DNA from 3 places in the Vibrio sp. SCSIO 43136 genome. Region 2 is predicted to be linked to each of the others. Evidence: predicted binding sites of a transcription regulator. Region 2 holds the regulator's gene; each other region holds the start of a gene.

Region 1 (8,108 bases), 870 kb from region 2:
AGCGACGTAAAGGATTTCATCCGCAATAGGTGGCGGCGAACAAAGAACCACCTCACGACAACCCGCAATTTGCGCAGGCACACCAAGCATAAGGACGGTAGATGGAAGTGGCGCACTGCCACCGGGAATATACAGACCCACTTTATTAATCGCTCGGGTCACTTGCTCACAGACGATCCCCGGCTGAGTTTCTACCACCAATGGTTGTGGTTTTTGCGCTTCGTGGAAGGTCGCGATATTTGCATACGCTTGTTGAAGCGCTTGTTTCATTTTGTCTGAAAGACGATCTGATGCCGCATCAATTTCCTGCGCTGACACTTGAATGTTTTCAAGTGCCACTTTATCGAATTTTTCAGTTAGAGCTTTTAACGCCGTATCACCCTCGGAGCGTACTGCGGCAATCACTGACTCGACTGCTTCTGTGATATTTGCACCTTCAGTAATCGCAGGGCGCTCTAGTACAGAGTTTTGCTGCGACTCACTTAAAGATTGCCAAACTAACGTCTTCATCGCTTACTCCATCATTTTTTCGATTGGCAGTACAAGGATTGAGCTCGCACCTAGCTCTTTTAGCTGTTCCATTGTTTCCCAGAAAAGGTTTTCAGTACTTACAAGATGAACGGCGACTCGATTTTGTTCAGCGGAAAGCGGTAATACCGTTGGATCTTCAGCGCCTGGTAGGAGTGATTTGATTTCATCAAGACGCTCAGTTGGGGCGTGCAGCATGATGTATTTAGACTCTTTAGCTTGAGTCACGCCTTGCATGCGAGTCAGTAGCTTGTCGATGAGTTCTGCATTCTCTTGAGAGAACTCTCCATCACGCTGAATAAGCGTCGCTTTTGAACGGAAAATCACTTCCGCTTCTTTTAGACCGTTGGCTTCAAGTGTTGCACCTGTTGATACCAGGTCAGCGATAGCATCGGCAAGGCCTGCGCGTGGTGCGACTTCTACAGAGCCGGTTAGCATACAAGTTGAGAAAGGTACGCCCTGCTCTTCCATAAAGCTCTTCAATAGCTGAGGGTAAGTGGTTGCAATTCGTTTACCTGCAAGGTCTTGTGGACCGTTGTAGGTCTCGTCTTTATCGATAGCGATAGACAAGCGGCAACCACCGAAATCTAAGCGGCGTAGCGCTTTAAAACTACTTGGTTCACCTTGAGCAAGGCGTTCTAGACGAACTTCTTCTAGCTCGTTTTCACCAATGAAACCTAGGTCAACCACGCCATCCATAACAAGGCCAGGGATGTCGTCATCACGAACCAACAGCAGATCGATTGGCATGTTCTCAGAGTGAACCACTAAACGCTCACCCATGATGTTGAATTTAGCGCCACATTTTTTAAGTAGGTCCTGACACTCTTTACTTAGGCGTCCTTTTTTTTGAATTGCGATTCTTAGGCGTTGTGTTTGCATCGTGATATCCCTGTCGGCATTTTTAAAATTAATCAGTAAAGCTATAAAAGAAAAACCCTCGGAAGGCTTGGCTCTTCCGAGGGTTATCATCTGTATTCTTTGATTACCACCGGAAGCCCTATTGTCTTCCGGTTATGCGTAAACCTCCCGAAAGACTAGTCAGGATGGTGGTGGTGATGAATGTTCATTTCACAAATACGCATAATTAGTATCTCCTTGAGTTAACTTCACACTAACTAAGGCGGTGCTTTTTTGCAACCGATAATTTCAAGAAAATAAAAAAAAGAGAGAGCAACTGCCCTCTCTTATACAATTCGCTTACAAGCTAGGTTGCCATAGTGTTAAACCGCTGGCGCTTTCACCTCTTTTGAACGCGATACAAAGAACAGTGCGAAGCAAACCACCACAAAGGCGACTGAAGATGCAGCAAACGAGAATGCCACTGAACTTGTCATACCCAACACAATAAAGCCGATGCATGAAACCAATGCGACAGAGAGTGAATAAGGAAGCTGAGTCGCTACGTGATCGATATGGTTACAACGAGCACCCGTTGAAGACAGTATTGTTGTATCCGAAATTGGAGAACAGTGGTCACCAAATACCGAACCCGCTAATACCGCACTTAACATTGGCAGCATCAACGCCAGATCGGTTGCACCAGCCATGTCACCAGCGATTGGCAGCATAATGCCAAAAGTACCCCAAGACGTACCCGTCGAGAATGCCATTAAACCTGACAGTAGGAATAAGATAACAGGTAGCCAGTGCGGACCAATATTGCCTTGCACTTGTGAAGATAGGTAAGCACCAGTATTCATATCACCGATAACCGAGCCGATAGACCATGCAAAGAATAGGATCAGAATTGCGCCAAACATCGATTTCGCACCAATCCACATCGTGGTGGCAATGTCTGCAAAAGCAAGTTTCTGACGAACTACCGTTATTAGAGCGGCCACAAGACCTGCTAGACCACCATAACAAAGCGACAAACCAACATCAGTGTTTTCAAAAGCCCCTAGTAGCGAGAATGGTTTTTCAGCTTCAGCTAAAGATTGGCCGCCAGTAAATACCATTGAAGCGATAGTTGCGACAATCAGTACTAGGATCGGTAAAACCAAATCAGAGACTTTACCAAACTCACTTTCGACAATGTCTAGCTCTTCATTTATTTCGTGCGCTTCGGCAGAATCGTTGTCGCCGCCAAAACCACGACCTTGTGAAGCTTCAATTTCACGCTTACGCATTAAGCCAACGTCAAGTTGGAACCACGCCACTGCAAACACCATTAATAGCGCAAATACGGCGTAGAAGTTCATCGGGACAATACGTAGATATGCACCGAGCGCAGAATATTCCGTCATGCCATGGGTCACTAATATGCCACCAATGATGGTCATGATATATGCACCCCAGCTAGATGCTGGCATTAATACACACATAGGAGCCGCTGTTGAATCGAGTACATACGCAAGTTTTGCACGCGATACATAAAAGCGATCGGTAACAGGGCGAGAAATAGCACCCACGGCTAAACTATTAAAGTAATCATCGACAAAGATGAACACGCCCAAGAAAGCTGCGAGTAATTTAGAACCACGTTTAGATTTAACTCTTTTTTGTGCCCACTCAGCAAAAGCGCGAGTACCGCCTGAAAGAGTTAATAATGCAGTGGTCATTCCTAACAAAATTAAGAATGCAACGATACTCATATTCCAACTATTGATACCACCGTCTTCAATTACTAGGCCGGTGACAGTCGTAGTAATATAACTTACTGACTGAGTTAAAGAATAATCGTTGAGTAATACAGCGCCAAGGGCGATACCTACACCTAAAGAGATAAGGACACGACGCGTAACAATCGCTAAACCTAACGCAATAAGTGGTGGCAATAGCGATAAAGAGGATGAGGTGTAATCAATTAAATTCATGATCTTCAAAAACCAATGTTTGGTTAGAGATCTACTGCAGACTGCCAAATAAGGCATGTTGAACAAGCGAAAGGGAAGCGAACACTTCACCCAACCCTACAGTAGCGCTCCATAGTTTAACAACATAATAGACTATGGCAGTGTTATTCCTTTCGGATATAACCCCAGCGCCAGGCCCTGATGGGGCTGCTGACACTTCGGCAATGACTCCTTTTAATGCTTCTCTCAGGCATCACCCTAAAAGCATAGACTCATAGTCATTGCACCTCTACGTTGGCGAGGAGATATAATACACCTCACCAAATCAGGAATCCGACATACTACTGATCCTATCCACTTTTGCAACATAAAATTTCACTCAATCTAGCATCAACTAGCGTCAAGTTCCGAAACTGACTTTAGTACTACTACTTTAGCTGCATACTGAACTTTTAAAGTATGCTAGACTCTATAATTGTAAGTATTTATTAATTAAAAACGACTGAAATGTAATTAATTAAATATTTACTTTTCTCCCCATTGTAATATTGATATTCACTGTTATCATTTAAATGCAATAAAGAATAATTAAATAGGAATTGTCATGTCTGATATTACCAAGACTTTACTGAATATCCGTAGTCTACGTGCTTTTGCACGTGAGCTATCTTTCGACACCCTCGAAGAAATGCACGAGAAACTATCTATCGTAGTTGAAGAGCGTCGTGAAGCTGCTGAAGCAGAGCGCGCAGCTCAAGCAGAAAAAGAAGCTAAATTAGCTGAATATGCCGAGCTAATTGCAAAAGAAGGTATCGACCTTGAAGATCTAATTGCTGCTATGTCTGGTAGTGATAAAACTAAAGCGAAAAAGAAACGTGAACCACGTCCTGCTAAATACGAATACACAGTAGACGGTGAACGTAAGACTTGGACTGGACAAGGCCGCACGCCTTCTGCAATCCAAGCAGAGCTAGATAAAGGTGTAGAACTAGATAGCTTCCTTATCAAATAAGCTTAGTTACTAATAGAAATATAAAAAGAGCGCATAAAATGCGCTCTTTTTTATTTTAACGTTCCCAGTAGGCTTCTTCTAAGCTATCTTCTCGCTCTGGTAAACCGCGAGACAATCGTGGTGAATGCTGAACCAAAACTTCATAACTTGCTCGGTTAGAATATTTACATACTTGTGAAAAAGATGAGTAAGTTAAGAAAGACAATTGGTGTTTACTTGAGTTTGGCACATTATCTTTGTGGTAACGATTCGCCGCCATATCATGCAGCAATGCTGACAACGCAGCGTCTCCAGCACCATTAGTGTTCTTAATCTTCTCTGGGCCGCCCATGTAAGGGGCAATATGCGAGTAGACTTTAATCGGGTTTTCTGCCAATGAACGTTTCACTGGACGACTGAATTCGTACTGATTAAATTCGGCGATTGCACCTGGTAGAAGTGGCAAAGATGTTTGGCGTTTTTTGCTCTCTTCCGTATAACCAGCCATATATAGACCAACTGGTCCTGCAGTACACAATACCAGATCAACCCACTCCAGTGTCTTGTCGGCTGCTAGCAAAGGATCACTTTCCCCGGTCAATGCTTCAGCTTCATCTTCATTCATAGCAACCACTGAAACATGTTGTGCCAAGAAATCACGCCAGTACTCTGGATCATCCTGAATAACAAATTTAGTGCCTAGGGTTAACACCACTGGCACATCATACTTCTTGGCGTATTCTATCGCTTTCATTGTGGCGTCTGGCATAGGATCGCCGTTCTTACAGCGCACCAAATACGAAGTCAGGACCAATGCAGAAGCGTTCTCAAAAATAGCTTCAGGAATGCTTTCTGGGGCCAGTTGGTTCATTTGCCCTTCACTAATCGCAAATGTACGTTCGCCATCTTCACTGATCAAAGCAAAACAACGGCCAATGGCACCGTTTACACCTTGAAGGTGGTTAAGATCCATACGGCTAGAGGTATTACACAGATAACGGTAACCGTAGCTGCCAATCTGAATATCGCTACTCATGACGCCCAGTAAGATCGATTTGTCATCAGCCAACACAGAGTAGTTGTGAAGCGTGTTACCTATAGTGCCACCCGCATATTCGTTGGTGACAAGGTTCTGCTCTTTAAGTTCGGTGTATAGCGCTTCAGCGGTTTGGTCGTCAATAACCAGTGAGTGTCCCTTACTCAGGCCAAATTGGGCAATAAACTCATCCGAAACTTTTGCTTCAATATCAACAAGCGTTTGGTCGATACCCACAATGTGCGTACGAGACATCTTCTTGCTGGTTTGCGCTTGGCTGACCAGAGGATCGCGTGCATGAACCGGAAAATAGTGTTTGGATTTTCTTTGACCAGGAAATTTCATAGTTTCAAATTTTGTAAGGGGACATTAAGGAGAGCCGATTTTATCTGGCGAATAAATCAGCTTCAATACACCTAAGAATAGCAAACGTTTGCCAAAAAGGATTTTTTAACATTAGTCGCTTTGAATCAAAAAAAGCCAAAACCCGCTAAGGTTTTGGCTCTTCTTTATTGGATATATCTTACTCTTGATCAATGACCCATTTGCGAAAGGCTTTACGATCCGCATCTGAAGCAGCGATGTACCATTTCTTAAGCTCGCTTAAAGGCTCAGAAGCTTTAGGCACAGCAGATGCTTCTGGTTTAACCTCAGGCTTAACTGCTAATTTAGGCTGTGGTTTAGCTACAACCGCCACCGTTGTGGCAATAGCCAAACCTTTTTGCTCATTATAATTTTGAACCAACGGTGCAATATCTGAATAAGGAAGTAGCCCTTCTTTGCCTTTCAGTAAATCAGAAGTGTAAGCAATATTTGAACCGCCAGAAGTCAGACTCCATTCTGGAGAAGTTCTAAATACCTGCTCTGCATGGATAATGCTATATATCTTAGGGTGCGCCAGATTAACATCTTGCTGTCCAGCTTCGAAAGTTAAGATAAATGGCTTCGAAGAAAACTTCTCTTTTTTACTGCCATTACCAACCATGGTGTTTACCTCTACCACAACTTGGTTGGTACCGTCTGTAATAGCAACCGGTTGGTATTTGCTTTCGGTCTCGCTTCCATTTGCGAAAAGAATCGCAACCCCTTTTGCAGGAATCAATTCTGCTGCAAAGGTATGAAAACTAAACAAACTAACTGCGGCTAGGGCTAAAACTTTTGTGCAACGCATATCATTTTCCAAATTTCGAGTTAACTTTGATTAAATCACCAAGCTTAGGCAGATGCTAGCGATAGAAATCACAAATTAGATACAACAAAAAAAGCCACCCGAAGGTGGCTTCTATTAAGACTTTTCAAGCAGGATTAGAATACTGCTTTGATACCCATGCCGTAGCCTAGGTCTTTGCCGTCTTCAGAAGTATCACCAACTTCAACGTATGCTGTTGTTGAAGGTGCGATAGCGTAACCTGCGTTTAGGAACCAAGTGTTGTAGTCACCTGCATCTTTGTCTAGTGAGCTGAAGCCACCAGCAAATTTCCATGCATTCATTGTGTAGTCAGCTGCTAGAGCGTAGGTGTTACCAGTTTTGTTGTCATTGTCGTTCTTAACGCTGTACACTGCTGCTTGTAGGTTTACATTTTCGATACCAGAGTAAGTGCCTTCTAGAGCAAGAAGAGTGAACTTGTTGTCAACTGCTGGCGCTGTTGCGTCAGTCTTAGATTGACCAGCAAATGCACGAACATCGAATGCGTCTGCACGGAAGCCAACTTTAGCATCGAAATGAGTACCATCAGCTTCACCTAGCTTAGAGTTAGCTTTTAGTTTGTTTTGGATAAGACCAAGGCCGAAGTAGAACTGACCTTTGTCTAGATCGTAACGAACAGCTTCGTGGCCGCCAAAGCCAGCGTCGTCGAAGAATTTAGTGATACCGAATAGGTGGTCTGACCCGATACCAGCATCATCAAGTTGAGTCGCTAGTTTACCGATTTTGAACGTACCGATTTGGTCATTGTAGAAACCAACGTATACATCGCCAGTTGACGCTAGGTCAGCTTGACCTTTTTTGTCGTTATCTGCACCAGAGAACTCGTAGTAGAAGCCTACTTGAGTTGTGTCGTCGATAGCGTAACGAGTGTCGAAGCCGAAGTCAGCATCATCGATTTTTTGCGTTAGCTGCTCGTCAGAACCGATAGCTTGAACGTACTGAACTTCGATGTCGCCTTTCATGTTAACGGTTACACCGCCTTCATTGTAAAGCTCGATACCTGCGTTAGCTGAACCAGCTACCGCTGCTACTACTAGTGCTACTAGAGTCTTTTTCATAATAATCCACTGCCTTTTCTTAGATTAGGAAATCCTTTCCGGTTCCCTTTTTTAGTTTTCGAGGAACTGATTTGAAAATTTGCGGTCCAAGTCAGTTCTTCTGAATTCGAGGTTTAGATTGCAAGATTAATTTCGAGCTGTCAAATGACTAAAAAAACACAAATCAAAATTTGTAAAATGTTAAAAATCAACAACTTAAAAAGACAAAAAAGTTAGTAGTACGTCGCAAATCACAAAAAAACTAAAAAATTCACATTCTGAAGAATTAATTTTTTAAGCATAAAAATTTATGCAAATGGAATATCCTAGACTTATTCAGAATAATCCACCAACATAAACAACATAACCAAACAAACCTCCAGACAGCTGACTCATCACAACTAACTCCCTGATGGTTCAGTTTTTTTTTGTGATTGAGATCTAGATTTTCTCAAAAACAGAACTTATTGAGCCTCCTATAGGCAGAATTTCCCGTTGTGTTACAATCGCT
Region 2 (8,108 bases):
TGGCTGTCATGCAGCGTTCATTGATTGTTTATTTGCAACACCCGGAGCAAATTCAATCGATTCAACGTAACGCCATGGAAAGAGACTTTAGTTGGGAGGATTCAGCCAAGGAATACTTGGCAATGTATCACTCTGCAATGGTGAGTCATCGCCATTAAGCAAAAAAACTCATGTAAAGCCTCCTTAACTGGAGGCTTTTTTGTAACATTTTGCTAGGCTTTATAAATAGGCGAGGGCTGGGTTAGTCATACAAATTGTGCTAGGCTTCTTGCTCTGATTTTTCATACCAACCGATTTATCAATATTTAATGACCATGGCTGAAAACTTGCTATTTCACAAAACATATCGACATGCCACCAGCGATGAATGGGTGGTATTTGTGCATGGGGCAGGAGGAAGCTCTTCGATTTGGTTTAAGCAGATCAAAGCTTACCGCCAACACTTTAATTTGCTCTTAGTAGACCTTCGTGGTCATGGTCGTTCAAATCAGCTAATCAAAGACATCATTTCCAGCGAGTACACTTTTAAAGATGTATCTCAAGATGTGCTTAAAGTGCTCGATCACCTCAAAATTCAATCGGCACATTTTGTTGGTATGTCGTTGGGTACTATTATCGTCCGTAGCTTGGCAGAGCAAGCTTCGGAGCGCGTGAAATCAATGGTGCTTGGTGGCGCTGTGACCCGTTTTAACGCTCGTTCTCAATTCTTGGTCAAGGTGGGCGATCTTAGTAAGCACATGATCCCATACATGTGGCTTTATCGTCTGTTCGCATTTATTGTGATGCCACAACGAAGCCAGAAAGAATCACGACACTTGTTTATTCGAGAAGCGAAGAAGCTGTGTCAGAAGGAGTTCAAACGCTGGTACACGCTTGCCGCTGACGTTAATCCTCTGATGAAGTATTTCAAGGATAAAGACATTTCTATCCCGACGCTCTACCTTATGGGTGATAGAGATTACATGTTTATCCAGCCAGTGAAAGAGATGGTGAGAGTGCACAATGAAAGTATGCTGGTAGAAATTCCAGACTGCGGGCATGTGTGTAATGTGGAGAAGCCTGAAGAGTTTAATCAGGCCTCGATTGCTTTCATCCAGCGATTCGCTTGATATAGTCTGACAGCTGCAATCTGCATCGCTTTACTCTAGCGCCTGACCGCAATTCCAGCAGATAGAAAACTGAGCCTCAATCCACTCGTTACACTGACGGCAGCGCCAATCTGGTGCTGCCGTTGTTTGTTTAGCTTGAAACTCATTAATGATGCTTTGCGCTGCTAACTCTCGCTCTGTGTCAAACAGCCACACGTAAGGCTCGCTGTCTTCCCCAAAAGGCAGCTCCCCCTGCAAGCCAAACAGTCCTTCACCTCGCACTTCGGCTCGAATATCCCTAGATTTTAGCAATTCGCAAACAATGTGTGCCTCTGGTGGGGTTGCCGCAATGTAGATTTTCATCAGTTACCCCGCAGAAGTGCCACTCGGTACAGCTCTGAACTTACCTAGAATCCACTTCGCAGCCATCGGGAACACGCCTAACAGAGCAAAAGATACGAGCACAGCAGGTGAGACAATCCCTGACAAGGTTTCAATCTGAGCTAGCTGAGTACCCGCATTCACGTACACAGCAGTGCCTGCTAACATACCAATTTGAGAAACGATGTAGAATTTTGCCACGGAAATAGGTGTCAGTCCCATCACCAAGTTAATCAGGAAGAATGGAAATACAGGGATCAGACGTAACGAGAAGAGATAAAAAGCGCCATCTCGCTCAACCCCTTTATTAATCGCATCAAGTTTGCTGCCAAACTTCTCCTGAACCCAATCTTTTAGCAAGTAACGACTACTTAAAAAGGCCAATGTTGCCCCTAGTGTGCTGGCAAAGGAAACCAGCAGTAAGCCAGTTCCAAAACCAAACAGCGCTCCTGCGAGCAAAGTCACCACAGCTGCGCCGGGAATTGAAAGGGCAGTGATAGCCACATAAGCAAAGAAATAGCTGCCAGCAGCGATCAAGAAGTTTTCTTGGATAAAGGCACTTAATTGCGCTTGTTGTGCTTTGGCGTTGTCTAGTGTCAGTAATGGGCCAAACTTGATACCAAGGAAAATTATGGTGCCAAGTAACACCACACCTAAGATCAGTTTTTTGTTGATGGCGAGTTTCATGATGAGCTTCCCTTTCAAATTCTATTAAACAGTATGACAGGGAAATAGGATTTTTTCTTTCAAGCTAAATAGAACGAGTAGCTATAATAAATTCAGACAGATAGCAAAAGGGCTAACAGTTGACCGTTAGCCCTTGAAGGAAACAGTTAGTTGATTTGTTGTAGTAGCTCATCACGGCGTGCTTGAGGAACTACCGACCAATGGCTTCCTTTAATCGCCCCTTCGAGTGCCCACAGTAATTCGTGTCCTGGTGCGGTCGATTGACTGGCGCGAATGGCTAAGTAAGCTTTCGCTGCGCCTTGGCGATGCAACTCTTCAACACTGTTGATGCCCGCTTTTTTCAGCATGCGTTCAGAAGCCAACCGTAAATTGGGTAAATCTTTAAGGCGTGTCGGTTTAGCTTGAGCTTGTTGCTGCTTTTCTTGACGAGCAATGGAGAGTGCGTGTGTTGCTTCTGCGAATATATCGCTCGGATTCTGCCACTGCTCTTGAGGCACGGCAAAATATTTGGTCACGACAGGAAAGCCGCGCTTTTTGTATACGTAGGGCTCAAGGCCTTGTTCACGATAGTATTGTGCTTTGACGCTGTCTGCTCGAATGTAGAGGGTTTCACCTACCACAAGTGCGAACATGACTTCATCGGCAAACACGCCAAATCCGCCAAACATTGAGCGAGACTTTATTGTCCCTAACGCTTCGAATAATCTCAGCGAGTCTTTTAAAACTGGTTTATCCATGCTGTGAGTCTCGGTTTAGAAGTTAAGCCACTAAATTTCAGGTCCGAGAAATTAGCAAATCGATGCACATCTAAGAGTGTTCATTCAAACACTTGTAGGAAGGTTTGCATATTTGCCATCGGCAACCCCGCTACCATTTCAAACAAATCCGTTTGAGTTAGGCCGGAAGCTTTGCGTCCCATTTTTTCAAATGGTTTGCCCTGTGCGTGACACGATATATCCAATGTAACGAAGTCAGTTAAATTGCACCTGACTTAGTCAAATCATAGTGAAAAGGCGGAATAAACATCACAATTAGCTCTCCTTAATGTGATCTTGATTCAAATAAAAGCACGCTTGATGCGTGCTTTGTTTCACTTAGGTTTTCGAGATCTTAGTTCAATTTCTGAACTGATTTTCGTTCTACGAGTTCTGGTTGCATTTCGAAAACTCGACGCTCGTGCTCTTTGTCTTTGATTCGCTGAAGTAGCAGTTCAAATGCCGTCTTACCAACACGACGTTTTGGTTGGTGAACCGTAGTCAAAGGTGGCGAGAAGTAACCAGAAAGGTCGATGTTGTCGTAACCGATCACAGACACGTCTTCAGGCACTTTAATGCCTTTCTCTTGGAGGCGGCTCATCAAGCCCAATGCCATTGTGTCGTTAAAACAGAATACCGCTGTTGGGCGCTCTTCACCCATAGCAATAATCTTATCGGCAGCCAGCACCGCGGTGTCACACTCGAAGTTACCTTCAATGATCTTGCTGTCATCGCTTGGCAGGCCCGCTTTGTCCATCGCACGACGAAAGCCTGCGATGCGCTCTTTACAAGCCGCTTTTTCTAAGTGGCCTGATAGGCACATGATGTTGGTGTGGCCATTTTCGATCAGGTATTGCGTCGCTAGATAACCCCCTTCTTCAGAGTTATCAATGATCTTATCTGCACCAGAGCTTTCTGGGCCCCAGTCCATCACCACTTTAGGGATGTCGGCGTGCGAATCGAGCATTTGATGCAACTCTTCTGTCAAATCTGAACACATCACCAAGATGCCATCGACGCGTTTCTCCGCTAGCATGCGAATATAGTCACGCTGCTTTTCGTAGATACCACCAGTATTACATAGGATCAAAGTGTAGCCTTGACGGTAACAATAGCTTTCTACACCGTCGACAACTTCACTGAAAAATGGGTTAGTGGATTGGGTTACCAGCATGCCAATGGTACGAGTCGAGTTACATTTCAAACTACGAGCAACCGCACTTGGGGCATAGTTAAGTTCTTTAACCGCTTTGTTTACTTTCTCTTGAGTAGCTTCAGCAACAAAGCGAGTTTTATTAATTACGTGCGAAACCGTCGTGGTAGAAACTCCAGCAAGACGCGCAACATCTTTAATAGTGGCCATAAGGTTATCCTGAGTTAGCGAATGAGCGATGGTTTGTCATGGGTTTACGCCAAAAACGCACCGAATGGTTAGCTATGGCTCATCGCTAGAATCACATGTACCAAAAACACAAAAACCGCCTATGAACAGCGGTTTACGTTGTTTTCATCTAGAAATCATTTTTTTATCGTTTGCGTTCACAATTTTAGCCCCATATTTGGGGGCTGACAATCACTAATATGCTGATTACTTATTTACAGCTCACACAATATTATAATTTTTTCTAGATTTGATACACCGAACAAGACGCTACTCACCCGATAGGTATTGGCTATCTAACGCCAAAAAGTCAATTAATAGCGTAGAAACTGCGGCGTAAAATCCATACTCGTCGTTGTCTTTGCATGCTTTTACAAACTTAGGCAGCCAGTTAAGTAACTTGTTATTAATAAACTCTTTTTGCTCGGCGAGCGCTTGTTCGAATGCGTCTTCGTCTTCGATTTGGTTAGATTGAATGATGAGATTGCCCAAAAAGTCGAGTTCGACGGCTAAGTGGTCTGCAGGCTCGTTGAAGCCCTCCTGCATACCAATGCCTTTTTCATTCATCAATGCCGCCATTTCTTGTGCAGGAACGTCATTGAGCAGACCAGATTTCCCGACATAGATTGAGGCGTAAGGCAGTGCACCGCCTTTATCTGAGGTAAGAAACAGGTCACAAAAGTCAGCGGCCAACTCAAGTTGTGCATCTTCTCTGTCTTGCAATTTATTCAGGCAGTCAATCAGTGCGCTTGCAGACGTGCTAAGCTTGTCGTTGCTTGCCAGACCTTGAATAAAGGCGCGAATGTCCGCGCTGTGGTAGGCATCAAGTTCTTTGTCTGTCAGTTCAGCAGCAAATAGGCTTGATAGCCACCAATAAATTTCGGCACGCTTTTCATTAAATTGTTTGGTTTCTTGCATGATAGCTTAGCTCCTAAGGCATTGATGCAACGATTATAGCGCATCAAAATGAACAGCATCCGCACAAATTAAGACAAAAAATAACAGCTTATGAAGGACTGTTAACCCAGCCGTTTTCAGTTGTTTCATATCAATAAAAGTGTCGAATTCAGAGGATTTTTCGTCGCTTGGCTAGAAATGTAACCGATTGTGAATAGAATAATAATGAGATTAGAAATATATAAGTGGTACCGATGAGCCATCATATTTTAGTTGTAGAAGACGACATTGTTACCCGCAGCAAGTTGGCGGGATATTTTCAAAAAGAAGGCTATCAAGTCAGCGAAGCAGAAAGCGGGGAACAGATGCGTGAGGTGCTTGCAACCAACAGCATCGACTTGGTCATGCTCGACATTAACCTTCCGAATGAAGATGGTTTGATGCTAACCCGAGAGCTAAGAAGCCAATCGGACATTGGCATCATCTTGGTGACTGGCCGCACTGACAGTATCGATAAAATTGTCGGCTTGGAGATGGGTGCAGATGATTACGTGACCAAACCTTTTGAGCTGCGAGAGTTATTGGTGAGAGTTAAGAACCTATTGTGGCGCATCTCTCTGGTCGCTGAAGCAAGCAGTAAAGAACACATCAAAGAAGAAGCGGGCCAATTGATCCGCTTTGGCGAGTGGAGTTTTGATATTCAGCGCCGAGCTCTAAGCCGAGATGGCGAACCTGTCAAATTGACTAAGGCAGAGTATGAGTTATTAGTAGCGCTTTCATCGCAGCCTAATAAAGTGCTAAGCCGCGAGCGAATTCTCAACATGATCAGCCACCGAGTGGATGCACCAAACGACCGAACCATCGATGTCTTGATTCGTCGCATGCGTGCCAAGATGGAACATGATCCTAAAAACCCACAGATCTTTGTGACTATACATGGGGAAGGTTATATGTTTGCTGGGGAGTGAGTTCGGCGAGCGGTAAAGGGTAATCGGGAAAGGGTGTTTGGTATACTGCGAATAGCGTAAGAGGAGCTCGGGCTCCTCTTACTTGTTTTTAGGGGTTATTCTACTTGAGTGACGGCGGCAGGTTCGTCGTTGTTGGCGGAGGTGTGGGTGTCAGAGATGTAGTCACGCAGGGTTTGCCACCACATGCCTAGCTGTTCATGCCAATATTTTTCTGTCCATTCCAAGTATTGTGCTTGTGGTCGATACTTATTCCAAGGCTGTTGAACAGCATCATTGGCGAGGAAGTTGGTTGGTGCTGGCATTGGGCTAAGACCTGCATCTTTAAATTCCTCTAGAGCGCGCTGCATGTGACTGGCAGAGGTCACTAAAACCAGCTCCTTGTCTGCAACAAATACTGCCGCTTGCCTGGCTTCTTCCCAAGTGTCTTTGGCCGTTTCTAGCAAAATGATGTCAGATTTAGCTACGCCTAGAGCGAGCGCCACTTTTGCCATCATGCGGGCGTTACTTACTTCGGTGCCACCGCCATAGCCAGATAAAATCAGTTTCGCTTCTGGGTAAAGTCTCAGGATACGGATTCCTTCACTTAAACGCATTAACCCAGTACGGCTTAATTCTGAGGTTGGCGGGATGGCGTCATCGACGATATGGCCACTACCAAGCACCATGACATAGTCAACGTTATCGCTGGCAGGAAGAAACCCTTGGTATTGCCTTTCCAAAGGCATAAGCAATTTACTGGCAACGGGTTGGAAAGCCGCTACAAAGATGCCGACTAAGGACACCAAAAGAAAAGAACAACCGATCCCTCGTCGAGAGGTGAATGCAACCAATGCCAGCCCTAAAAATCCCAGAAGGAGAAAGCCAGGAAGGGGCATAAGAATCGACGCAATCAGCTTTTTCAGCTCAAACATACTTAAATAGTCCGAAAATTCATCACTTGGTTATGAAAAAGGCACTCAGACCTTTATAAGTTGAAATCCTGTGCCAGAATAGGCGGCACATCCAGACATGATAACCCAAGCTACCGTGACAGAAGACCGCAATTTCGACGATATCGCCCACAAATTCGCAAAAAATATCTACCAAACAGGTAAAGGTGACATACGCCAAACCATTGTTTGGGAAGATTTAATTGAAACCTTGCACCTTCTTGATGATAGAAAACACACTCTGTCAGTGCTAGATGCTGGTGGTGGTTTGGGGCAAATGTCGCAAAAAATTGCCGAGCGTGGGCACCAGATCACCTTATGTGATCTTTCTGCCGAAATGCTCAAGCTAGCGCAGGCTGATGTTGAATCGAACCAACTGAGCGAGCAGTATCGCTTCGTTCACTGCCCGGCTCAGGAAGTAGCACAGCATATCGACCAACCAGTCGATCTGGTGCTGTTTCATGCGGTGATGGAGTGGTTAGCGAAGCCAAAACAAGTGCTTGAGAAGGTGCTTGAACAGGTTAAGCCAGGTGGGCGAGCGTCCATCATGTTTTATAACCAGCACGGACTAGTTTACAAGAACGTAGTGTGTGGCAATATACCCCACGTTTTAAAAGGGATGCCGCACAGAAAACGCTTCAAGCTCCAGCCACAAAAAGGGTTGCTGCCAGAAGAAGTTTATCAGTGGATTGAGCAAGCTGGCTTTGAGATTGAAATCAAATCGGGTATCCGCTGTTTCCATGATTACATCAGTGATCGCCAATATATGGGTGATTACACTCCTGAAGACGTGCTCGAGCTTGAGCAAAAGCTATGTCGTCAGGAACCATACCTCTCTCTAGGGCGTTACATCCACGTAACGGCTAGGAAGAAAGAACAATAACAGGACAAACAATGAGTGATTTTTCACAAGATGTTGCCCAGCAACCGATTGACGAGTTAGTCAGTTGGGTCAAGCAACACGATTTCTCATTGAGCTTATCGACTGAACGTCTGGCTTTTTTGATCGCCCTTGCTGTATT
Region 3 (8,108 bases), on a different replicon from region 2:
AGTGGTAACCAATCTACCTCCACCCCAGCTTGCTCAAACATGTCTTGGCTGACTTGAATTTTCTCGCCCCAACGCGATAAAAAGTCTTCCGTTTGCTCAGGGCAATGCACCGCTTTGATACCTGTTTGAATGATCTTCGCTGCACAGTTCGGGCAAGGAAAATGAGTTACCCAGATCTCACACTCATCCAAATCGCGCTTGGCGAATAGGATGGCATTCTCTTCTGCATGAAGCGTTTTTAAGTATTTCATATCACGCTCATCAGTATCTGCGCTGTCAGAAATACCGTGCGGATAACCATTAAAACCAACCGATACAATGCGGTTAGCTTTGGTAATTACCGCACCAACTTGTGTTGATGGATCTTTACTCCAAGATGCAACCAGTTCAGCCATCTGAAAGAATCGGACTGCCCACTTAGAAATCATCGTCTGCCTCTTAATGCCAGTTAATCGTGTGATATTGAGCAAATAATAACGCAAAATTTTGATCTTGTACGACTTTTCTTAGTCATCACACCAGTAACCCAATTAGTTCGCTACCAAGTGCCTATTTACACTGTAAACTGAACTTAAAGCTGGGTAGACTATGCGCCCCCTAACCGTTGGAGACTTTTTATGGAACGTGATTACAGCTTTGAATGTTTGGTAACCATGCCTAGGCACGAACTGGAAGAATTTAGCATGCGCATTCTCACTCGTATGGTGCCAGAAGATATGATGAGCGAGCTGTTCACATTCGAGAACGAAGAGACCGACAACGAAGAACGCATGAAAGCTGCACAGTTTGATGCCATGCTGCGTATGAGCGCAATCGCACTTGGTCAGGTAATCTTGGCTTTTGAAGAGTCTGACAATGCGAAGCAAAACATTCAACGCATGAGTCGCCTATTGTTGTGGCATTTCTACGCAATCTCTTTCAACTTAGAAAAGGCCATTAGCCTAGAAGTGCATTGCGCTAAAGTCGAAGAAATCCTGCAAACCCCACCAAAAGATGCTCTCGCTTGGGTTAAAACATTGACGGAACTGCTTCACTATTACGCAGAAAAATCCGATCAGAGTGAATAATTGTTGCTAAATGCTATAAACATTAACCAACAAGTCGTTATACTCTTGGTTACTCTATCTTACTGAGTCTTCCCAATTTTTCCTGAGAAACGCTAACAAGGCGTTGAATTCTCGCTGAATCGAAGAAGACTGGGCACACACAACTAACTGAGGCTTAACGATGAAAAAACTCGCTGCAATTCTTGGGCTTTCAGTAGCCCTAATGGGCTGCTCTGATAATGAAGTGGGTGATGTTTCTCTGGGTATCTTTACACTAAAAGACATCAAGATATCTAACCTTGATGACGACAAGATCCCCGGTGTAACCTGTCATATTGCATCCGTTGAAGCCAACTTGAGTTTGGCTGATCCAAGTGACAGCTCAATCTCTTGTCGCCAAACTGGTGACATCACTCCTGAGATGATCGCGAGTATCGACAAGAGCAAATCGGGGGAAGTGGTATTTAAGCAATCTAAGAGCATCTTCTTCAAATCGATGAAGGTTCGTCGTATTTACGATGCTGAAAACCAAACCCTACTTTACTTGTCATACACAACAAAAGAGACCGAAGGCAGCTTCAAGCACAGTTTGTCTACGGTACCACTGTGGGGAACGGCGGCTTATGTAGAGCCAGTGGCTACCAAATAGTTGAATCGAAACAGGGCGAATTATCGCCCTGTTTTACTATTGCCTCTTAAACAAAACTTGATGACAAATTGATTGCAACAAATGTAATCCTCACTAAATTTTTGTGATAGAATTCGCACCTTGTTTTCATAACCCCGTTTTTTCCATGAAATTTCCTGGTCAGCGTAAGTCTAAACACTACTTTCCGAGCCACTCTCGTGATCCATTAATCAACCAGATCCGTCAGGCACCGAAACTTCATCGCCCGACAATTGTGGGTGTGGGTCAAACCATCGTAGATATCGAAGCTCGTGTCGATGATGACTTCCTAGAGAAATACGACCTAAGTAAAGGTCACTCCCTCGTTCTAGAAGAGAGCAAAGCGGACGCTCTATATCAGGAACTAAAAGAAAAACGTCTTATCACCCATGAACACCCTGGCGATACCATTGGTAATACGCTGCACAACTACTCTGTGCTTGCTGACAGCAAATCCGTTCTGCTGGGTGTGATGAGCAAGAATATCGAAGTTGGATCATACGCATATCGTTATCTGTGTAACACCTCCTCTCGTATGGATCTTAACTATCTTGAGACCGTTGATGGCCCGATTGGTCGTTGTTACACCCTGATCAGCGATGATGGTGAGCGTACCTTTGCCATCAACGAAGGTCACATGAACCAGCTTAATCCCGAAAGCGTGCCACCACACATTTTCAAGAAAGCAGCAGCGCTTGTTGTTTCTTCTTACCTTATGCGTGGCAAGCCAGAAGACCCAATGCCTAAAGCGGTTCAGCGTGCAATTGAGTTGGCGAAAGAGAACAATGTGCCTGTGGTTCTAACCCTTGGTACCAAATACGTCATCGAAGGCAAAGCCGAGTGGTGGCAAGAGTATCTGCGTGACAACATCACTGTTGTTGCGATGAATGAAGAAGAAGGCGAAGCGCTAACAGGCGAGTTAGATCCATTGAAAGCGGCAGACAAAGCCCTAGAGTGGGTTGACTTGGTTTTGTGCACGGCAGGCCCTGAAGGGCTATATATGGCGGGCTACACTGAAGAAAGCACTAAGCGTGAATCGAACAACCCAATGCGTGAAGGCAGCATCGAAAACTTTAACCAGTTTGAGTTTAGCCGCTCCATGCGCAAGTCCGATTGTGAACAACCGATTAAAGTCTACTCTCATATTGAGCCATACTTAGGCGGTCCTCTAGAAATTAAAAACACTAACGGTGCTGGTGATGCTGCACTCTCAACTCTGCTTCACGACATGGCTGCAAATCTCTACCACAAAGCAAACGTGGTCGATTCAGATAAGCACTCGCAAGCGTATTTAAGCTACTCTTCGCTATCGCAGATTTGTAAATATGCTAACCGTGTAAGCTATGAGGTGTTAACCCAGCATGCGCCTCGCTTATCTCGAGCACTTCCTGAGCGTGAAGATAGCTTGGAAGAGATTTACTGGGATCGTTAATCCTGTTTTAAAAGTCAGCGATAAGCTGGCTTTTATACACTAGTCAGATTGGCAAAGGATGCTCCTCCCCTTGATCGGAAGTGTATGTATTTTCGATGAGTTATCCGCTAAGGGGAGACTGGGAGGGGTTGTTGTGATAATGCATGGTCAATACATTTGATGGTGCTCGCTAAAAACCTAGCTCAACTAGCAAACCTTTTTTACGCTTTGAGTTCTACTTTTAACCCCCTCTGACTCCCCCTTGAAAAGGGGGGAGAGACATGTGTTCACCTAGGTTTGAAGTGCAAATAAGTTAGAGTTTAGTCAATTGGCATTTATCACCACATAAAAGGCTTTACAAAGACAAATACCAAGGTATATTTCGCACGCAAACGTTTCCGTAACCAGCTTTTTGGCATGTAGGGGGTATTCATGCTGAGTGACATCGAAATCTGTCGTTCCACTCCACTTTCACCGATTGATACTGTAGCGCGCAAGGCCGGGCTAGAAGAATCAGAAATCAATCCGCAAGGACGCCACAAAGCAAAAATTTCACTAGATTGTCTATCACGCTTAGAGGAAAAAAAGCGTGGTAAGTTAGTTGTCGTCACGGCAATTACACCAACACCACTAGGTGAAGGCAAAACCGTAACAACGATCGGTCTTGCTCAAGGCCTAGCAAAAATCAACCAATCTGCAATGGCATGTATTCGCCAGCCTTCTATGGGCCCTGTATTTGGTGTTAAAGGCGGCGCTGCGGGTGGTGGCTTTAGCCAAGTTGCACCTATGGAAGAGCTTAATCTTCACCTAACTGGCGACATCCACGCAGTAACCGCTGCACACAACCTAGCGTCTGCTGCTATCGATGCACGCATCTATCATGAGCAGCGTCTAGGCTATGATGCTTACGCTGAGAAGAACGGCATCCCTGCCCTTCGTATTGACCCAGAAAATGTGGTTTGGCGACGCGTAATGGACCACAACGACCGTGCACTTCGCATGATCACTGTGGGCAAAAACCAGCCAAACAAAACCATCAACGGTTTCGAACGTGAAGACGGTTTTGATATTTCAGCGGCATCAGAATTGATGGCGATTCTTGCACTAGCATCAGACCTGCATGACCTGCGTAAACGCATTGGTCGTATCGTTATGGCGTACAATCTTGATGGCGAGCCAGTAACCGCAGAAGATCTGAAAGTTGCTGGTGCAATGACAGTCACTATGAAAGATGCGATTGAGCCAACCATGATGCAAACACTAGAAGGTGTTCCTACGCTAATTCATGCAGGCCCTTTTGCCAACATCGCACACGGTAACTCATCTATCATCGCTGACCGTATCGCAACCAAGCTGGCTGACTTTACCGTTACTGAAGGTGGTTTCGGTTCAGACATGGGCTTTGAGAAAGCTTGTAACATTAAGGCGAACATGTCTGGTCATGGCCCAGACTGTGCTGTAGTGGTCGCAACTCTGCGTGGCCTAAAAGCAAACTCAGGCCTTTATGACCTACGTCCGGGGCAGCCACTACCAGATGCAATCTTCGGTGAAGACCGTAACGCACTTGAAGCTGGCTTCGAGAACCTAAAATGGCACATCAACAATGTTGCCAAATACAAGGTGCCTGCAGTCGTTGCGATCAACCGATTCCCACAAGACACGGATGCAGAGCTAGCTCTTCTTAGCGAATGGGTTGAAGCTATGGGAGCAAAAGTTGCAATCAGTGAAGCATTTGGCAAAGGTGGCGAAGGCGCTGCAAAACTTGCGCAAGCGGTAGTAGATGCTTGTGAAACTCCATCTGAGTTCACCCCTCTATATACGCTTGAACAAACGCTAGAAGAGAAGCTGATGGCAGTAACGGAAGTTGGTTACGGCGCAGCAAAGATTGAACTGTCTGATCTAGCGAAACAGCAGTTAGCTACCTTTAAAAAGCATGGCTTTGACAAGCTGGCGGTGTGTATGGCGAAAACGCCTTTATCTATTTCGACAGATACCGCAGTAAAAGGTGCTCCAACAGGTTTTGATGTCTCAGTACGTGAGCTAAAACTCTGTGCTGGTGCTAACTTCATCTACGCACTGTGCGGTAACGTAATGACCATGCCAGGTCTTGCTGAAAAGCCATCCTTCATGAATCTCGACATTGATGAAGATGGCAACATTATTGGACTGAGCTAAATTAATCCAAACTCGAATCGACAAACCACCCTATCTGGGTGGTTTTTTCGTTTATTTGCCGAGTTAGTTTCACTGAGTACGAATTGATCAAAGAAATACGCTACGCCAACTGAAATAATAGTGAGAATTATTTTCATGGATTAACTGCTTATGTACGGATTACTTCTCACCTTGCACCTTTTAGCTGCCACCATTTGGACGGGTGGCCACATTGTTCTATCCGTGGTCATTTTGCCAAGAGTTTTGAAGAACCGCAGTGCGAAACAGTTACTTGAGTTTGAGTCGGTGTACGAGAAAATCGGAATGCCAGCTTTGATAATTCAAATCATCACCGGTTTAATGCTCGCCTATCGTATGCTACCGGACGTTAGCCTATGGTTTGATATGTCGATACCGCTAGCACATGGGATTGCGGCTAAGTTAACCTTGCTGTTTCTTACCTTTGCGCTTGCTCTGGATGCAAGGTTTCGAGTGATTCCCAAGCTTTCAGAAAAGAACTTGGTGGATATGGCGTTGCACATCATTCCTGTGACCGTTTTATCGATCTTATTTGTGATTGTCGGCGTCTCTTTCCGCGCTGGCTGGTTAATGTAGAAAACAACATGCCTGAAATTAAAACCCTAGCCCTATTTTTTGTTACTGCCTTAGCCGAAATCATCGGCTGCTACTTACCTTATCTATGGCTCAAGCAAGATAAAAGCGCATGGCTTCTTCTGCCCGCTGCTATTTCCCTAGCCCTGTTTGCATGGCTATTGTCGCTGCACCCAACCGCTGCTGGTCGAGTATATGCTGCTTATGGCGGGGTCTATATCTTTGTTGCGATTTTATGGTTATGGGCGGTCGATGGCATTCGTCCAACATTATGGGATTTAGTCGGGGCAAGTGTGGCGCTGTTTGGAATGGCGATTATTATGTTTGCACCAAGAGGCAGCTGAAACAAAAAGGGCGACTCAATAGTCGCTCATTTGTAAATCTTTTGCTTATTATTGAACAGTGCCGATAAACATGATTTCTACTCGGCGATTGCATGCTTTTCCTGTCTTAGACAAGTTTGAACAACTTGGCAGATGCTTCCCATATCCGCGAGTGTATACCGCATTTGCCGGTACGTTAGATTGGGTAAAAAGTAACTTTACTTGGGTGGCTCGTTTATCTGACAAAGGATCATTAACTTGGTTACTGCCAACACTATCGGTATGACCATCGATCACGGTGCTGATTTGGGGATTATTAGATAGAAATCGCCCAAGATCTTCTAACCAAACTCGAGAGCCAGAGGTGATCGCCGCAGATCCCGTCTGAAAGCGAATCGTTTCTTCTAGCTTAACAATCGTATGTTGACCGGGTATGACATCGTAACGCAGCCCTTTTTTTTCCATATAAGCGAGCAAATCTCTCATTTGAGCCATCGCATTTCCTGATGGCTTGGTGGCCATCATGCTGCCTTGACTGACCATACGAGAGCTGTTCGTTTGGCTATTTAATGGCGAAGGTTGGCTTTGCTGTGCTCGCATTTGATTTACGCGAGCTTGTGGATCTTGCTCTTCCTCACCCCAATCTGGATAACGAACTTCCGCTTCGGTTTGCGGTGCTGTGTCTAGCATACTTGGGGGCGCTAATGACTCACAGCCTGACATCAGGACTGCACTAATTAGCGCAATGAGTGTAAATCGAATCTTCATTCTTGTTTGACCTTAATCTCAGTGTTGAGCTGATACTCCTAGTATCGGCAAAAACGGGGATTCCTTTAAGCCCAATTCACAATTGTTTTTCAATCTCGATGGTAACGCTTAGTTTTTGAACATATTAGGTAAACTTCCTTGCGTCCAGTCACAGTTCCTAAAACAGATTGAACCATTCATACAAGTTATCCTCTAAATATATCGATTCAGCTCTAGAAAGAGCATTTAGCGTCACTTGGTGTTGCCTCCAACTGAATACCTAGCACCAAGTTTCCACCTAAAAGGTTACAAAATACAAATGATTATAAAAAAGCTATCTCTAGCTACACTGGTTTTGTCTTCTCTCGCACTGATTGGTTGTAGCGACACTGCCGAGCCGAAACTCGGCGAGCAATACAAACTACTACCTACCGAGCTCAAACAAAACTCTATTACGCCTGTTACGGAAGTATTCTCCCTTACCTGTGGCCATTGTCGCAGCATGGAAAAAGTGATCCCGCAGATTGAAGAAGGGATCAACAAACCGATTGGTAAAGTACACATTACCTTCAATGAAAGCGCACAAGTTGCAGCTCTAATCTATTATGCAGCACAAATGCAGTTAGACAGCACTCCAGACCATGAGATGATGGAAAAACTGTTTTCGGTAATGCAATCTCAAGACTACACCACTGGTGAGGCTCGCCAACAAGCACTCGAAAGCCTTTTCAATGAGTATGGCTTGGTTAGCCCATATCAATTCGATGAAATTCAGCAAAAGGCGTTATTTGAACTGCTCAATGAAGCCGATGAAATCACGCAGCAAAGCCAAATCAATGGTGTACCTACCTTCATTATTAAAGGAAAGTATGAGCTGATCACATCAGGACATGAGGATGTTAATGATCTCGTAAAAACGATAAACTACCTGCTTTCTAAAACTTCTCAATGAAAAGGATAGCAAGTGTCTAAGATTGTTTTTCCAATCATCATCTTTGTCTTGGCGGGCTTTTTTATCTACCGCACCTGGACAAATCATAAAGCTAACGACGAAAACTTTGCCATTGGACAAGCGTTTTTGGCTGAAAATGGTCAAAAAGAAGGTGTGATCACGACAGAATCTGGCCTTCAATACCAAGTACTTACTC

Evidence for each region. The regulator PurR, encoded in region 2, represses purine synthesis genes. The targets are predictions, from matches to a motif close to TNANGNAAACGTTTNCNTNA.
Region 1: J4N39_RS09575 (inosine/guanosine kinase) is a predicted target of PurR. The motif match lies at 5,775-5,794, and genes of this name have one in related genera.
Region 3: J4N39_RS17430 (formate--tetrahydrofolate ligase) is a predicted target of PurR. The motif match lies at 3,509-3,528, and genes of this name have one in related genera.

Annotation. Positions count from the first base shown of each region.
Region 1 is NZ_CP071848.1:2,026,866-2,034,973, forward strand. Features, by position in the region: gene hisD (histidinol dehydrogenase) at 1-510, opposite strand, end outside; gene hisG (ATP phosphoribosyltransferase) at 514-1,410, opposite strand; His leader region at 1,457-1,590, opposite strand; gene J4N39_RS09565 (Na+/H+ antiporter NhaC family protein) at 1,752-3,347, opposite strand; lysine riboswitch at 3,442-3,626, opposite strand; gene J4N39_RS09570 (H-NS family histone-like protein) at 3,931-4,338, shown strand; gene J4N39_RS09575 (inosine/guanosine kinase) at 4,394-5,698, opposite strand; gene J4N39_RS09580 (YccT family protein) at 5,877-6,524, opposite strand; gene J4N39_RS09585 (porin) at 6,659-7,618, opposite strand.
Region 2 is NZ_CP071848.1:1,158,957-1,167,064, forward strand. Features, by position in the region: gene glgA (glycogen synthase GlgA) at 1-158, shown strand, start outside; gene J4N39_RS05450 (alpha/beta fold hydrolase) at 315-1,109, shown strand; gene J4N39_RS05455 (putative signal transducing protein) at 1,140-1,451, opposite strand; gene J4N39_RS05460 (TVP38/TMEM64 family protein) at 1,455-2,144, opposite strand; gene J4N39_RS05465 (TfoX/Sxy family DNA transformation protein) at 2,303-2,893, opposite strand; cyclic di-GMP riboswitch class I at 3,011-3,103, opposite strand; gene purR (HTH-type transcriptional repressor PurR) at 3,267-4,274, opposite strand; gene torD (molecular chaperone TorD) at 4,563-5,210, opposite strand; gene torR (two-component system response regulator TorR) at 5,444-6,157, shown strand; gene elyC (envelope biogenesis factor ElyC) at 6,253-7,068, opposite strand; gene cmoM (tRNA uridine 5-oxyacetic acid(34) methyltransferase CmoM) at 7,166-7,969, shown strand; gene mukF (chromosome partition protein MukF) at 7,981-8,108, shown strand, end outside.
Region 3 is NZ_CP071849.1:597,615-605,722, reverse strand. Features, by position in the region: gene J4N39_RS17450 (dCMP deaminase family protein) at 1-428, opposite strand, end outside; gene J4N39_RS17445 (exoribonuclease R) at 618-1,067, shown strand; gene J4N39_RS17440 (CreA family protein) at 1,228-1,695, shown strand; gene J4N39_RS17435 (inosine/guanosine kinase) at 1,841-3,145, shown strand; gene J4N39_RS17430 (formate--tetrahydrofolate ligase) at 3,557-5,299, shown strand; gene J4N39_RS17425 (CopD family protein) at 5,450-5,893, shown strand; gene J4N39_RS17420 (YnfA family protein) at 5,902-6,234, shown strand; gene J4N39_RS17415 (OmpA family protein) at 6,283-6,981, opposite strand; gene J4N39_RS17410 (thiol:disulfide interchange protein DsbA/DsbL) at 7,280-7,912, shown strand; gene bamJ (BamJ family beta-barrel-assembly machinery protein) at 7,925-8,108, shown strand, end outside.